DNA from 3 places in the Mesorhizobium sp. M0768 genome. Region 1 is predicted to be linked to each of the others. Evidence: predicted binding sites of a transcription regulator. Region 1 holds the regulator's gene; each other region holds the start of a gene.

Region 1 (5,556 bases):
CGTCGTGTCGGTCATGATGTTTCTCCCGCCGGGTTGCCGTCTGTCGCGGATGCCGGAAGCAGCCTAGAAGTTATCCGCCGGAAGCGGAAAAACAACTCTTGTTGAAAAACGCCGCGGCGAGCGGCCGCGGCGTTCGGACTTCTCGGAAACGTCGGCTCAGTTGCAGACTGCAACAGTGCCAGCCGTCACGCCGGCGCAGACCTCTTCTTTCTTGATCCAGCCGGCGTCGATGACGACGTTGAGGTTGTCCTTGGTGATGGCGACCGGGGTCAGGAACAGCGACTTGACGGCATTGCCGCCGGGCGTGGTGAAATCCTTCACGCCGGCAATGTCGGTCATCTGCTTGCCGTCGGCCAGTTGCGAGGCGATCTCGGCGGCATTCTTGCCGAGCTCGCGCGCATCCTTCCACACCGACACGGTCTGTGTGCCGAGCGCGATGCGGTTCAGCGCGGCGTGGTCGCCGTCCTGGCCCGAAACCGGAACCGATCCGGCCAGCCCTTGCGCTGTCAGCGCGGCGACGACGCCGCCGGCAGTGCCGTCATTGGCCGCGACCACGGCATCGACCTTGTTGTCGTTGGCGGTCAGGAACTGTTCCATGTTCTTCTGAGCGTTGGCCGGCAGCCAGCCGTCGGTATAGGCCTCGCCAACATTCTTGATCTTGCCGCTGTCTATTGCCGCCTTCAGCACCTCCATCGAACCGGCAAACAGGAAATCGGCATTCGGATCGGAACCCGAACCCTTGATGAAGACGTAGTTGCCTTCCGGCTTCACCTTGAAGACTTCCCGGGCCTGCATGCGGCCGACTTCCTTGTTGTCGAAGGTCAGGTAAAAGACGTCCTTGTTCTCGATCAGCCGGTCGTAGCCGACAACCGGAATACCTTCGTCCAGCGCCTTTTGCACGGCCGGCCCGATGGCCGAGGCGTCCTGCGCCAGGATGATCAGTGCGTTGGCGCCCTGCGAGATCAGGCTCTCGACGTCGGTGAGCTGCTTGCCGGGGTTGGACTGTGCGTCGGCGGAAATATACTTGTCGCCTGCGGCCTCGATGGCCGCCTTCATTGCGGCCTCGTCGGTCTTCCAGCGCTCTTCCTGGAAGTTCGACCAGGAAACGCCGATGACCTTGTCTTTAGCCTGCGCCACCGACGCCAGCGCCAGCGTCATGGCGACACCCGCCAGAATGGCGGTCGTGAATTTCTTCATCATATCCTCCCTGCGCCGCGTACGGCGTGACCAATTGGCTCAAAGACCAGCTTAGAAGCTCTAATTTTTTCGAGCCTCGAAAAAATACTGGTCCGATCTCCGGCTGCTGTCAACATCGATTCTGATGGATTTTGATGACTCTGCGAGTTTTTTCGAGCGTCGGAATAAACGATGACAGCGCCACCTGCATCTGACACTATTTGCCTCATCCGACACTATTTGTCGGACATTACCGACGGCTTCCGGTTCATGAGCGGCCGCGGCAACCGGGAGGAAAGCAAAACAATGTCGGTCGGAATCCGCCATGACGATTTGCGCCGGCGCAACCGGGCGATGGTGATCTCGGCGGTGCGCCGGGCCGGCCAGCCATCGCGTACTGAGATCGCAGCTACCACCGGCCTCAGTCATTCGACCATATCGGCGATTTCTTCCGACCTGATACGGGAAGGCATCCTCGCCGAGAGCAAGCCAAGTGAGCCCGTTTCGTTGAAACGCGGTCGTCCGCAAGTCGGCCTCGCCCTCAACCCGGAAGCGGCGGCGGTGCTGACCGTGGTGTTGTCGCTGAATTTCCTTTCGGCCGCCATTATCGACTACACGGGACAGGTGGTCGCCGAGGAACAGCGCCGGCTGGACACGCTGACTATGCCGCGCGACGAGCTGATCCGTGAATGCATGGCCATCGTCCGGCGCCGGCTGCAGGATCCAGATCTTGACGTCCGCAGTGTCGCCCGCATCGCCCTGGCGATTCAGGGCATTACCGACTCCCCTGCACGCGCCATGCTGTGGTCGCCGATCACGCCGCAGACCGACATCGCCTTTGCCGACATGCTGGAGGACGAATTCGGCATCCCGGCAACGGTGGAGAACGACTGCAACATGATGGCGGTGGCTTTGCGCTGGCGCAATCCGGATCGCTATCGCGATGACTTCATCGCCATCCTGCTTTCGCATGGCATCGGCATGGGGCTGGTGCTGAAGGGCGAACTGTTCACCGGGACGCATTCCTCGGGCGGCGAATTTGGCCACATGATCCATCGTCCGGGCGGCGCGCTCTGCCGTTGCGGGCGGCGCGGCTGCATCGAGGCGTATGCCGGCAACTACGCCATCTGGCGCAACGCCAGGCAGATGAGCGAAGACAGCGAACCGGTCGCCGACGTCAGCGACGCCGACATGCGCGCACTGGCGGCCCGGGCGCGCGAGAAAGATGGGCCGGAACGCGAGGCCTACCGCAAGGCCGGCGAAGCGCTGGGTTTCGGTCTCGGCTCGCTGTTCGCGCTGATCGATCCGGCACCGGTCGCGATGGTCGGCGCCAGTGCCGCCGCCTTCGATCTGATCGAGCCGGCCTTGCGGAAGGCAATCGCCCAGACCGCCGGCGGCCAGCATTCAGGCTCGATCTCCTTCGATACAGAGCCGAACGAATTGCCTCTGATCCGCGAAGGCTGCGCGATGCGGGCGTTAAGCTTCGTCGACCAGGAGATTTTCGCGCCGGGCGCGCAAATGAGGCCCAGCGTCAGAAAGAACGTAGCCTGACCAGGCGGGTCAATCTTCCCTGATCGCATAGCCGGCGCCGCGGATGGTGCGGATGACATCCGGCATCCGGCCGTTGTTGACGGCTTTGCGCAGCCGCCCGACATGCACGTCGACGGTGCGTTCGTCGATGTAGATTGTCTCCCCCCAGACATTATCGAGTAACTGGCTGCGCGAGAAGACACGGCCCGGATGCCGCATCATGAACTCGAGCAGCCGGAATTCGGTCGGCCCGAGCCTGATTTCGCTCTTCTTGCGATAGACCCTGTGCGATTCGCGATCGAGCACGATGTCGCCGACCTTCAGCACGCTGGACAGCACTTCCGGCTTGGCGCGCCGCAGCAGCGCCTTGACCCTGGCCATGAATTCCGGTGTCGAAAACGGCTTGACCAGATAGTCGTCGGCGCCGGTCGAAAGACCGCGCACCCGGTCGCTCTCCTCGCCGCGCGCGGTCAGCATGATGATCGGCAGCCGCTCGGTTTCGGGGCGCACCCGCAACCGACGACAGAGCTCGATGCCGGAAACCGCTGGTATCATCCAGTCGAGCACCAAAAGGTCGGGCACATTCTCCTGCAAACGGATCTCGGCTTCGTCGCCGCGTGTCACCACCTCGACCTGGTAGCCTTCGGATTCGAGATTGTAGCGGAGCAGCACACCCAACGGCTCCTCGTCCTCCACCACCATTATGCGTGGTGCGATCATCGGCTGGGCACCCCCATCATGTCACCGGTGCGGACATTGTCGTTTCGTCCTGCTTCGGACGATTGACCGGCAATTGCTCGCCGGTCAGCACATAATACGCATTTTCGGCGATGTTGGTGACATGGTCGCCGATCCGCTCCAGATTCTTGGCGCAGAACAGCAGGTGCGTGCAAGCGGTGATGTTGCGCGGATCTTCCATCATGTAGGTCAACAGCTCGCGGAACACGGACGTGTATTTAACGTCGATGCGCTCGTCGGCGGCACGAAGCTTGGCCAACGCGGCCGCATCGCCTGCAGCATATTCCTCGATGACACCCTGCACCTGGATGAGAACCAGCTGCGCCATCGCGTCGATGGAATGCGACAGGTCCCGCGGCGTGGCGCTGAGGCCGACCGCACTCACGCGCTTGGCGATATTCTTGGCAAGGTCGCCGATGCGTTCGAGGTCGCCCGCCATGCGGATCGCTCCGACCACATGGCGAAGATCGTGGGCCATCGGCTGGCGTTTGGCGATCAGGGTGATGGCGCGGTCGTCCAGTTCGCGTTGACGCGCATCCATGATGGCGTCGTCGGAAACGACGCGTTGCGCCAGCACGTTGTCGGAATTCAACAGCGCCTTGGTCGCCCCGCCGACCATCGAACCGGCGAGGTCGGCCATGTCGCGGATCAGCTTGCTGATCTGCTCGAGATCCTCGTCGAAAGAAGCGACTGTGTGTTCGCCCATGGTCCTGTCCTCATATGCATGATCGGAACGGCTCAGCCGAAGCGGCCAGTGATGTAGTCCTGCGTGCGCTTCTCGCGGGGCGACGTGAAGATCTTCTCGGTCCGGTCGAACTCGACCAGTTCACCCAGATACATGAAGGCCGTCTGGCGCGACACGCGCGCCGCCTGCTGCATGTTGTGGGTGACGATGACGATCGTGTAGTCGGCTTGCAATTCGTCGATCAGTTCCTCGATCTTGGCAGTCGACAGCGGGTCGAGGGCCGAAGCCGGTTCGTCGAGCAGAATGACTTCCGGCTTCACGGCCACGGTGCGGGCGATACAGAGCCGCTGCTGCTGGCCGCCGGATAGGCTCAAGCCGCTGGCGTTGAGCTTGTCCTTGACCTCGCTCCACAGCGCGGCGCGCTTCAACGCCTGTTCGACGCGGCCGTCCATCTCGGACTTGCCGAGGTTCTCGTAGAGCCTGACGCCGAAGGCGATGTTCTCGTAGATCGACATCGGGAACGGCGTCGGCTTCTGGAACACCATGCCGATCTTGGTCCTGAGGAGGTTGAGATCCTGCGACCGGTCGAGAATGTTCTTGCCGTCGAGCAGCACCTGGCCCTCGGCCGTCTGTTTTGGGTAGAGCTCATAGATGCGGTTGAATACACGCAGCAGCGTCGATTTCCCGCAGCCCGAAGGGCCGATGAAGGCCGTGACACTGCGCTCAGGCAGCGACAGGCTGATGTCCTTCAGCGCCTTGCTCTGGCCGTAGTAGAAGTTGAGATTCTTGACCTCGATCTTCGTCTTCTCGGCGACCGTTTCGGCCATCGTCATGTCTGGGGACAACATCTGTGTCATCTGTCCTCTCTGCGTCCGGTAAGGCTGCGGGCGAGGATGCTCAAGCCCAGAACCGTCAGGGTGATTATGAGTGCGCCGGTCCACGCCAGTTGCTGCCATTCCTCGTAAGGGCTGAGAGCGAACTGGAAGATGGTCACCGGCAGGCTGGCCATCGGCGCGTTGATATTGCTGCTCCAGAACTGGTTGTTGAGCGCGGTGAAGAGCAGCGGCGCCGTCTCGCCGGAAATGCGTGCTATCGCCAGCAATATGCCGGTGACGATGCCGGACAATGCGGCGCGGTAGGCGACCGAACGGATCACCACCCAGCGCGGCGCGCCGATCGCGGCACCGGCTTCACGCAACGCGTTCGGCACCAGGTTGAGCATGTCTTCAGTGGTGCGCACGACCACCGGAATGACCAGGATGGCAAGCGCAACGGCGCCGGCAATGGCCGAGAAATGTCCCATTGGCCGCACCATCAGCTCATAGACAAACAAGCCTATGATGATCGACGGCGCCGACAACAGGATGTCGTTGATGAAGCGGACGACGGTGGTGATGCGCGAAAAGCGTCCATACTCGGCCATGTAG
Region 2 (5,556 bases), on a different contig from region 1:
CTGCGCCAAGTCAACGCAAGGGCGATGCGCCTCGATCATCGCCAGCACCGCCGCAAGGTGGCCTTGCGCGCGCTTCAGGCGCTTTATGATGGAAGGATGCGAGGCGTGGAGGTGATCTGACATGCCTCAGCGTATCCTCCCGGGGAGGATACGCGTCAAGCTCTAAGTCAGCTGTGCAACTTTCGGAGGGGCTTCACCTTGAGCATTGCTTGTTCTATGCCTTTCCCATGAAGAAGCTTGCCCGTTTTCTTGGCCTGCTGGTCGTTGCAGCAGTCCTTGCGGTGGCATTGGGCACACTGCTGCCGCGCCCGCTCTGGCCGGCGGCAGTTGCCGATCCGATCGGCTCAAGCCACCGCATCCTGGTGCTGAAAAATCCGATCCACACCGACATCGCCATCCCGGTCGACGACGATGTGCGCCGGCGCTTCCATTTCCTGGTCGATGCCGGCATTCCAGCAGACGTGGCGGAGGTCCGCTACATCGTCTTCGGCTGGGGCGGCCGCGCCTTCTATCTCGAGACGCCGACCTGGTCGGAACTGAAGGCAGTGCCGGTGATGAAGGCGCTGACCGTCGATGCCTCGGTGATGCATGTCGACATTTCAGGCGAAATCGCCGAGCCGCATCCCGACGTCGCCGGCTTCGACATCGGCGAGGAGCGGTTTACGGCGCTGCTCGATTACATTGCGGGAAGCTTCCGGCAGGGACCGAGCGGGGCCATGCCGATCGAGAATGCGGCGTATTCCCGTTTCGATCGTTTCTTCGAAGGCAATGGCCGTTTCAACGCGCTGGTCGGCTGCAACACCTGGGCGGCGGCGGCACTGCGCACCGCCGGGCTGCGCACCGGCTGGTGGAACCCGCTGCCGGCATCGCTCGGCCTGTCGATGCGGCTTTACAATTGACCGGGCGACTTAGGACCGCCGAACGTCCTACGCCCGCCAGCCGTAGAGCCAGTCGAGATCGGCGGCGAGTTTTTCGGGCGAGCGCATCGCCAGGAACAGGTTGCGGGCCATCGCCACCGGCCCGGCCGCATGCCAGGCGAGGCGATTGACGGCGCCGCGGCGGGCGACCTGGGCGACGCGCGGCCGCCGCGCCTGTTCCCAGGCGACAAGCGCGCTGCTGAGATCGGCGGGCGAGGTGGCAACGAAACCGGCAAGGGTTACCGCGTCTTCGATCGCCATCGCCGCGCCCTGTGCGGCAAACGGCGTCATCGCGTGCGCCGCGTCGCCGGTCAGCGCGATGCCTTCCGGCGTCGTCCACCGCCGCTGCTCGACTATGTGGATCGGCCATGCCGTCCACGGCGCGGCCTCGTTCGCCAGGCGGACCAGCGCCGGCGCGGCGCTACGCATGGCGCTGGCGAGGATGGCGGGGTCGGCATGCCCTGACCAGCCCTCGGCGATGCGCTTGCCCTTGGTGAAGGCCGCGAGGTTGAAGACAGTGCCACGGCTGACCGGATAGGCGACCATATGGAAGCCTGGATGGAGGAATGCGGTAACGCAATCGGGCGCACCGATCGCCCTGAAGGCTTGTCCGGCAAGGCTGTCCGCGGCCACCGTGGCGCGCCAGGCAAGCTCGCCCGAGAATCGGCTTCTGCCGAATTCGGCCGCCTTGCGGGCAAGTTTTTCTCGCACCGACGACCAGACGCCATCGGCTCCGACCAGCAACGATGCTTCGGTTTCGATGGTCGTGCCGGCAATCTCGATTGTTGCGGTGATGCCATTCGGTCCGGTTGCGACGCCGCCGACGCGGGCACCGGTGACAAGCTCGACCTCGGGCCGCTCGGCTATCCGCTGCATCAGCGCTGACTGCAGATCCGCGCGGTGGGCAACGAGATAGGGCGCTCCCCAGCGCGTTTCGGCCGCCTGGCCAAGCGGTACGCGCGCCAGCTTGCGCAGCGTGGCGGCATCCTTGAGCACGACCGCCTCCGGGCGCACCGACGTCGGCAGCAGCCGATCGAGTACGCCGAGCTGCCGTAGGATGCGCGTCGCGTTGGGCGAAAGCTGGATACCGGCGCCGGCAGCCTCGAGGTGCTGCGCCTGTTCGAACAGTTTTACCCGATAGCCGCGCTCGGCGAAGGCCAGTGCCGCGGTCAGCCCGGCGACGCCCGCCCCGGCGATTACCACCTGCCGGGACTGCGTTTCCTGCATCAGGCTTGTCGCGGAAGAATCAGGCGGCCTGGTCGATATAGAGGCAGCCCGGCGGGTGCGTTTCCAATGCCTTCAGTTTCGGCGAATAGCGATAGAGCGTCGAGCAATAGGGGCAGACCTTTTCATTGTCGTCGCCCATGTCGAGAAATACATGCGGATGGTCGAAAGGCGGATTGGCGCCGGTGCACATGAATTCCTTGACGCCGATGTCGATTGCCGGGTAGCCCGCATCGTTCTGGAAATGGGGAATGGAACCGCCTGCCATCGTCGTCTCCTGATCTCGTCGATTGCATCTGGATCATAACCCGTCTCTTTGCAAGATCGATGAAATGAAACTGTCGCAAAAGCCTGTCAGAGGATAAGTTAAGCCGGTTACGGCTGTGCTCGTCGAACGGTGTGGGAAGAGCGGAAACCATGAACGAACTGAAGCCGGTGCAGAACGAATTCATCACCGTCGAGGCGGCGAGCCGCGAAGGCGGCAATCCCGACCGCTTCGTCAACCGCGAGTTTTCCTGGCTGCAATTCAACCGGCGCGTGCTCGAAGAGTCGCTGAACGCCAACCATCCGCTGCTCGAGCGTGTTCGCTTCCTGTCGATATCGGCCGCCAACCTCGACGAGTTCTTCATGGTCCGCGTCGCCGGTCTTGCCGGCCAGGTGCGCGAAGGCATCGTGCTGAAGAGCCCGGATGGGCGCACTCCCGAGCAGCAGCTCGAACAATTGCTGCGCGAGGTCGAGCGCCTGCAGGAGGACCAGCAGAACAGCCTTTCGGCGCTGATGCTGCTGCTCGACAAACAAGGCATCGAAAGCATCACCCGCGATGCGCTGACCAAGGACGAGAAGACCTGGCTCGAGGACCATTTCCAGGAGCAGGTATTTCCGGTCCTGACGCCGCTGTCGATCGACCCGGCGCATCCGTTTCCGTTCATTCCCAATCTCGGTTTCTCGATGGCGCTGCAATTGCGCCATCGCAAGAACGGCGAGGAAATGAGCGCGCTTCTGCGCCTGCCGGTGGCGCTGAGGCGCTTCATCCGTTTGCCGGATCGCAAGCATCATGTCCGCTTCATTCCACTCGAAGAGGCGGTCAGTCTCTATATCGGCAAGCTGTTCCCCGGCTATGAGGTCAAGGGCTCCGGCACATTCCGCATCATCCGCGACAGCGATATCGAGGTCGAGGAAGAATCAGAGGATCTGGTGCGGCTGTTCGAGACGGCGCTGAAGCGGCGACGCCGCGGCTCGGTCATCCGGATCGAGTTCGACCGGCTGATGCCGCCCGAATTGCGTGACTTCGTCGCCGGCGAGCTTGGCGTTTCGGCAAGCCGGATCAGCGTGCTCACCGGTCCGCTGGCGCTCAGCCAGATCTCGGAGATCGTCGCCGTCGCCCGCGACGATCTGAAGTTCACGCCCTACAATCCGCGCTTCCCCGAGCGCATCCGCGAGCATGGCGGCGATTGTTTTGCCGCGATCCGCGAGAAGGACATCATCGTCCACCACCCCTACGAATCCTTCGACGTCGTGGTGCAGTTCCTGCGCCAGGCAATGGCCGATCCGGAAGTGGTGGCGATCAAGCAGACGCTCTATCGCACCTCCAACGACAGCCCGATCGTACGCGCTTTGGTCGACGCCGCCGAGGCCGGCAAGTCGGTGACCGCGCTAGTCGAGCTCAAGGCGCGTTTCGACGAGGAAGCCAACATCCGCTGGGCGCGCGACCTCGAGCGCGCCGGCGTTCAGGTCGTCTTCGGCTTTCTCGAACTGAAGACCCACGCAAAGATGTCGCTGGTGGTGCGCCGCGAGGATGGCAGGCTGCGCAATTACGTGCATCTGGGCACCGGCAACTACCACCCGGTCACGGCACGCATCTACACCGACCTGTCCTTCTTCACCACCGATCCGACGATCGCGCGCGATGTCGCCCAGCTGTTCAACTTCATCACCGGCTATGCCGAGCCGGCCGAGCAGATGCGGCTGGCCATCTCGCCGTTTACGCTGCGCGACCGCATCCTCCAGCACATTTCGGATGAGATCAGCCACGCGCTGGAGGGCAGGCCGGCCCGCATCTGGATGAAGATGAACGCCTTGGTCGACCCGATCGTCATCGATGCGCTCTACGATGCCAGCCGCGCCGGCGTCGAGATCGATCTCGTCGTGCGCGGCATCTGCTGCCTGAGACCGCAGGTGCCCGGCCTATCGGAGAACATTAGGGTGAAGTCGATCGTCGGCCGTTTCCTCGAGCACAGCCGCATCTATTGCTTCGGCAACGGCCACGGCCTGCCCTCGGACGGGGCGATCGTCTATATCTCCTCGGCCGATCTGATGCCGCGCAATCTCGACCGCCGCGTCGAGACCATGGTGCCGATCACCAATCCAACTGTGCATGAGCAGGTGCTCGGCCAGATCATGCTCGGCAACATCATGGACAACCAGCAAAGTTTCGACGTATTGGCTGACGGAACCTCCCGGCGCGTTGTGCTGGAGGAGGGCGAGGAACCGTTCAACGCGCAGGAATATTTCATGACCAATCCGAGCCTGTCCGGACGGGGCGATGCGTTGAAGTCGCATGCGCCCAAGCGCATCGCGCAGTTCAAGCGCCGCAAGAAACAGAACGCAGCGACGGGCTGATGATTTCAGCGTCCCAGGGCCGGCTTCAGGACCGCCGACCGCTGTCCATCATCGATATCGGATCGAACTCGATCCGTCTTGTCATCTATGAAGGACTGGCGCGCTCGCCGACCTTGCTGTTCAACGAAAAGATGCTGGCCGGCCTCGGCCGCGGCATCGTTTCGACCGGAAAGCTCGATCCCGAGGCGGTGACGCGCTCGATGGAAGAGTTCCGCCGCTTCCGCGCGCTCTCCGACCAGGCCGGCGCCGAGCGCATATATGTGCTGGCGACCGCCGCCGCTCGCGAGGCCGTCAACGGCCCCGACTTCATCCACCGCGCCGAGGATGTGCTCAAGACCGAGATCCAGGTGCTGAGCGGCCGCGAGGAAGCCCATTATTCGGCGCTCGGCGTCATTTCCGGTTTCCATCCGGCCAACGGCATTGCCGGCGACCTTGGCGGCGGCAGCCTCGAGCTGATCGATATTGACGGTGAGACGATCGGTGACGGCATCACGCTGCCGTTGGGCGGCTTGCGCCTGCAGGACATGGCGAAGAACTCGCTGACCCAGGCGGCAAGGATCACGCGCGAGCAACTGGCGCGGGCGAAATTGCTGAAGGGCGGGCAGGGCAGGGCGTTCTACACGGTCGGCGGCACCTGGCGAAACCTCGCCCGGCTGCACATGGAAATGACCAACTACCCGCTCGGCGTCATGCACCATTACGAGATCGGCATCGAAAGCGCCGCGAACTTCCTCCGGCAGGTTGCCAAGGCCGAGATCGACAAGATCAAAGGCATCGAGGGCATCTCCAAGAACCG
Region 3 (5,556 bases), on a different contig from region 1:
GCGGCGGCCCGTTGGCCGTCACTGACGCCAATGTCATGCTGGGCAAGCTGCAGCCCGAGTTCTTCCCGGCTATCTTTGGACCGGGCCAGGACGAACCGCTCGACGTCCAGACGGTTCGCGAAAAATTCACCGCACTTGCCGCCCAGATCGGCGACGGCCGCTCGCCGGAAACCGTCGCCGAAGGGTTCATCACCGTCGCCGTCGAAAACATGGCCAACGCCATCAAGAAGATTTCGGTGCAGCGCGGCTACGATGTCACCGAATACCTCCTGAACTGCTTCGGCGGCGCCGGCGGCCAGCACGCTTGCCTGGTCGCCGATGCGCTCGGCATGGAGGCGGTGCTGATCCATCCGTTCTCCGGCCTGCTATCGGCATACGGCATCGGCCTGTCCTCTGTATTTGCGTCACGCCAGCAGGCGCTGCTGAAGCCGCTGGCGGACAATTCCGGGCCAGCGATCGATGAACTCATCGCAACGCTGCGCAAAGCCGTCATCGACGAACTCGCCGCGCAAGGCATCAGCGAAGACGCGGTCGCCTCGAGACCGGTGCTGCAGATCCGCTACGACGGCACCGATACCGCGCTGCCTGTGAACTTCGGGCACGGCTCGATTGCGCAGGCCAAGGCGGACTTCGAACTGGCGCACAAGGCGCAGTTCGGTTTCGTCTACGACGACAAGCCGATGATCGTCGAATCGGTCGGCGTCGAGGGTACCGATACCGGCGGCACCGGCCGCGACGAAAGCGATTCAGTTGTTGAAGACATGGCCGCAAGTCCTTCCGGGAACCGGAAAATCTTTGTCGACGGCGTCTGGCGCGACGCCGGCATCTTCCCTCGCGAAACGCTGAAGCCTGGTAACAAGATCGCCGGCCCCGCTTTGATCATCGAGCCGAACCAGACCATTGTCGTCGAGCCGGGCTGGCAGGCCGAGATCACCGCCAAGGACCACGTATTGATGCGGCGCGTCGAGAAGAAGCACCGGCACGCCGCACTCGGCACCGAAGCCGATCCGGTGATGCTGGAGGTCTTCAATAACCTGTTCATGTCGATCGCCGAACAGATGGGCGTAACGCTGCAAAACGCTGCCTATTCCGTCAACATCAAGGAGCGGCTCGATTTCTCCTGCGCGGTTTTCGACCGGGATGGCGCGCTGGTCGCCAATGCACCGCATATGCCGGTGCATCTCGGCTCGATGGACCGCTCGGTGGAGACCATCATCCGGCTCAATTCCGGCGACGTTCACCCCGGCGACGTCTTTGCGCTGAACGCACCTTACAATGGCGGCACGCATCTGCCTGATATCACCGTGGTGACGCCTGTCTTTGAGGAAGAGCGCCCAATCTCCCCCCCTGTGGGGGAGATGTCGGCGAAGCCGACAGAGGGGGGCGCTGTCCCGCCGACCTCTCATTCTGTCACGCCCCCCTCTGCCCTGCCGGGCATCTCCCCCACAAGGGGGGAGATCGGCCAATCGCCGAAGATCCTCTTCTACGTCGCCTCGCGTGGCCATCATGCCGACATCGGCGGCACCGCGCCCGGCTCGATGACGCCGCTTGCCACAACCGTCGACGAGGAAGGCGTGCTGTTCGACAATTTCCGCATCGTCGATCGCGGCCGGTTCCGCGAGAAGGACCTGGAGACGCTGCTCACCGACCACCCCTACCCGGCGCGCAATCCGCACCAGAACATCGCCGACCTCAAGGCGCAGATCGCCGCGAACGAAAAGGGCGTCGCCGAGCTGCGCAAGATGGTCGCGCATTTCGGCCTCGATGTGGTCGAAGCCTATATGGGCCATGTCCAGGACAATGCCGCCGAAAGCGTGCGCCGCGTTCTGGAGCGGCTGCCCGACAGTTCGGAATACGAATATCCGACCGACACCGGCCAAATGATCAAGGTGAAGATATCGGTCGACCGGCGGAAGCGCGAAGCCACCGTCGACTTCACCGGAACGTCGCCGGTGATGAAGAACAATTTCAATGCGCCAGAGCCAGTCGCCCGTGCCGCGGTGCTTTATGCCTTTCGCGTCATGGTCGAAGACAACATCCCGATGAATGCCGGATGTCTGCGGCCGATCAACATCATCATTCCCGACGGCTCGATGCTGAAACCCGCCTATCCCGCGGCGGTCGTCGCCGGTAATGTCGAGACCTCGCAACACGTCACCAACGCGCTGTTCGGCGCCATGGGCGCGATGGCCAATGCGCAAGGCACGATGAACAATCTCACCTTCGGCAACAAGCAGTATCAGTATTACGAGACGATCTGCTCGGGCTCGCCGGCCGGCCGGATGAACGACGGCCGCGGTTTTGCCGGCACCTCCGGCGTCCACACCCATATGACCAATTCGCGCCTGACCGATCCGGAAGTGCTGGAACTGCGTTTCCCGGTATTGCTCGAGGATTTTCATATCCGCGAAGGCTCCGGCGGCGAAGGCAAATGGAATGCCGGCGACGGCACCAGGCGCACCATCCGCTTCCTCGAAAAAATGGAATGCGCCATCCTGTCCTCGCATCGCAACCGCCCGCCGCGGGGACTGGACGGAGGCGGCGATGGCGAGGCCGGTTCGACCAAGGTCCGCCGCAAGACCGGCGCGATCGAGACGCTGAAAGCCTGCGATCAGACCATCCTCGACGCTGGCGAGGCGGTCATCGTGACGACGCCGACCCCAGGTGGATTTGGCAAGTCGTAACGCGCAAGTGTAACGCGCAAGATAAGATGATATCGGCCGCCTAGGCAGGGCAAGGTGGGAAAACGGCGGGCACGATTGCGCAAGCTATGGAAAGCAGGGGGCCTATGGAAAGCAGGGGGCTGAGAGCGATCCGGCGGGACCAAACCGACCGTGGGCCAAAAAGGGTTGCGGGCGCAATTTCGATGTCGGCGGGCGGATCAAACCCTCAAGGGCGAAGAGCAGCTTCGCCATTCTATACCAAAGACTTCCAGGACCGATGAGGACTTAGCACCCATATGGATGAGTATACGCGCCTCCCGAACTATGATCCAGATTTCTGTCGAAGGGTTGCTAAGTGGGGAGCTATAGTCTGTTTTTTGGGAGTTGTTGTGGAGGCCTTCATCTTTTCGCTGGTCGACCCAGCGCGAAGTAGTTGCACTGGGTGGATCATTCACGGCGGGCAACCCATACCGCTAAAGATGATATTCGCACTGACGCTTTTTCCTGCATTTTGGGCTTGCTTCGTTTTTCTAAGATGGAAACATTTTTCTAAGACGATGCATGCTGCCGCTACAGGTAATTATGTGCCGCCCTTATCAAAACTCTTAGGTCATCCCAAGATCGATCCGTTCACATTCCCTCATGATCAAGTGTTTCGAACGGTGATCGTGCTGTGGTGCATATTCTGCACAAGCCCTCTTTGGTTGATGCTCACTTTCTGTACAAATACATTTGGCTATCTTGGTTTCAACCGCTGACAAACTCATGAAAACTGCGACACCGGAACCGACATTTGGGGATGCTCGCCTGCCTCTACGGATTGATCGTAGATTCATGAACTACGATTCGACTGGCCCTCGATTTTCCAGCCAAATTCGCTGCCAAGTAAGGTTGTGCCAAGGCACCACCTAATTTTGCGCGCCACAGCAATGCTTGAGCCGGCGTCAACAGGCTGTCACTGGCCTGTCATCACCCTGCGCTACCGGCTTGCGCCAAAGCAAACGGGGAATCGCCTTGCCATGACGGACATTTCTGGGGACCTGGTTTTTCGCCGCGGCAAGGAAGTCGGCAAGGCCGTCTACCAGAACCGCCCGCTGTCGAAAGCCGGCATCTCCGAGCGCCTGTTCGCCTTCCTGTTCTCCGGCCTCGTCTATCCGCAGATCTGGGAAGACCCCGAAATCGACATGGACGCGATGCAGCTCGGGACGGGCCACCGCATCGTCACCATTGCCTCCGGCGGCTGTAACATCCTTGCCTATCTCACCCGCTCGCCGGAAAGGATCGATGCCGTCGATCTCAACGCTGCCCATATCGCGCTGAACCGCATGAAGCTCGAAGCCGTCCGTCACCTGCCGTCGCAGGGCGACCTGTTCCGTTTCTTCGGCGCGGCTGAGACCGGGCACAATTCACAGGCCTACGATCGCTTCATCGCACCGCATCTCGACCCGGTCAGTCGCCATTATTGGGAGCGCCGCAACTGGCGCGGCCGTCGCCGCATCGCCGTCTTCGACCGCAATTTCTACCAGACCGGCCTGCTTGGCCTGTTCATCGCCATAGGCCACCGCACCGCAAAATTCTTCGGCGTCGACCCGGCCGGCATCATGGACGTCAAGAGCATCGCCGATCAGCGCCGCTTCTTTGACGAAGAGCTGGCGCCGGTCTTCGAAAAACCGCTGCTGAAATGGGCGACCTCGCGAAAAGCCTCGCTGTTCGGCCTCGGCATTCCGCCGGCCCAGTACGATTCGCTGATCACCTCGGGTGACGGCACCATGGCCAGCGTGCTGAAGGCACGACTGGAAAAGCTCGCCTGCGATTTTCCGCTGAAGACCAATTATTTCGCCTGGCAGGCTTTCGCCCGCCGCTACCCTGATCCGGGCGAGGCCGCCCTGCCCGCCTATCTCGAAAAGTGCAACTACAAGACGATCCGCAACAATGTCGATCGCGTTGCCATCCACCACGCCAATCTGATCGAGTTCCTTGCCGGCAAGGATGCCGGCTCGGTGGATCGCTTCGTGCTGCTCGATGCACAGGACTGGATGACCGACCACCAGCTCAACGGGTTGTGGGCCGAGATCACCCGAACCGCCTCAACCGGCGCCCGCGTCATCTTCCGCACCGCAGCGGAACCCAGCCTGCTGCCCGGCCGCGTCTCGAATTCGCTGCTCGACCAGTGGCGCTACGAGAACGACGCTTCGCGCGAGTTTTCGGAGCGCGACCGCTCGGCCATCTATGGCGGCTTCCATCTCTATGTGAAGCGGTCCTGATGAGCACGACCGACTTGCCGGCCAGCCATGCCGAGCTGATGGACGGCGTCTACCGCTGGCAGCGTCATATCTACGACCTGACCCGCAAATACTATCTGCTCGGCCGCGACCGGCTTATCGCCGGACTGGATGTGCCGGCCGGCGGCACCGTGCTCGAGCTCGGCTGCGGCACCGGCCGCAACATCATCCTCGCCGCCCGCCGCTATCCCGGCGCGCGCCTCTTCGGCCTCGATATTTCGGCCGAGATGCTGGAGACGGCGACTGCCGCCCTCGCGCGCGAAGGCCTCTCCGGCCGCGTCACGCTGGCGCGCGGCGATGCCACGAATTTCGACGCGAAAGCGCTGTTCGGCGTCGAAAGTTTCGACCGCGTCTTTGTCTCATATTCGCTGTCGATGATCCCCGGCTGGGAAAAGACGGTATCCGCGGCTCTTGCTGCTCTGTCACCGGGCGGCTCGCTGCATGTCGTCGATTTTGGCCAGCAGGAAGCCTTGCCCAGCTGGTTCCGCAAGCTGCTGCGCGGCTGGCTGAAAAAATTCCATGTCGAGCCGCGTGAAGTCCTGCGCGACGTCCTGGAATCGGAATCTGCGAGAGTTGGTGCAAGCCTTCGATTCAGAACACTTTATCGCGGC

The links. Region 1 encodes PhoB, which activates phosphate uptake and scavenging genes when phosphate is short. Its sites were predicted from a motif close to TGTCATNNANCTGTCAT; they were not measured.
Region 2: NKI08_RS17780 (RNA degradosome polyphosphate kinase) is a predicted target of PhoB. The motif match lies at 2,470-2,486, and genes of this name have one in related genera.
Region 3: NKI08_RS11035 (BtaA family protein) is a predicted target of PhoB. The motif match lies at 3,617-3,633, and genes of this name have one in related genera.

What each region holds. Positions count from the first base shown of each region.
Region 1 is NZ_JAMYPD010000004.1:229,913-235,468, forward strand. Features, by position in the region: gene NKI08_RS07735 (sugar ABC transporter permease) at 1-15, opposite strand, end outside; gene xylF (D-xylose ABC transporter substrate-binding protein) at 157-1,197, opposite strand; gene NKI08_RS07745 (ROK family protein) at 1,483-2,727, shown strand; gene phoB (phosphate regulon transcriptional regulator PhoB) at 2,737-3,426, opposite strand; gene phoU (phosphate signaling complex protein PhoU) at 3,443-4,150, opposite strand; gene pstB (phosphate ABC transporter ATP-binding protein PstB) at 4,183-4,986, opposite strand; gene pstA (phosphate ABC transporter permease PstA) at 4,983-5,556, opposite strand, start outside.
Region 2 is NZ_JAMYPD010000012.1:150,569-156,124, forward strand. Features, by position in the region: gene NKI08_RS17760 (metal-sensing transcriptional repressor) at 1-123, opposite strand, end outside; gene NKI08_RS17765 (TIGR02117 family protein) at 228-899, shown strand; gene NKI08_RS17770 (FAD-dependent monooxygenase) at 927-2,144, opposite strand; gene NKI08_RS17775 (zinc-finger domain-containing protein) at 2,164-2,409, opposite strand; gene NKI08_RS17780 (RNA degradosome polyphosphate kinase) at 2,559-4,760, shown strand; gene ppx (exopolyphosphatase) at 4,760-5,556, shown strand, end outside.
Region 3 is NZ_JAMYPD010000006.1:184,595-190,150, forward strand. Features, by position in the region: gene NKI08_RS11030 (hydantoinase B/oxoprolinase family protein) at 1-2,684, shown strand, start outside; gene NKI08_RS11035 (BtaA family protein) at 3,683-4,927, shown strand; gene NKI08_RS11040 (class I SAM-dependent methyltransferase) at 4,927-5,556, shown strand, end outside.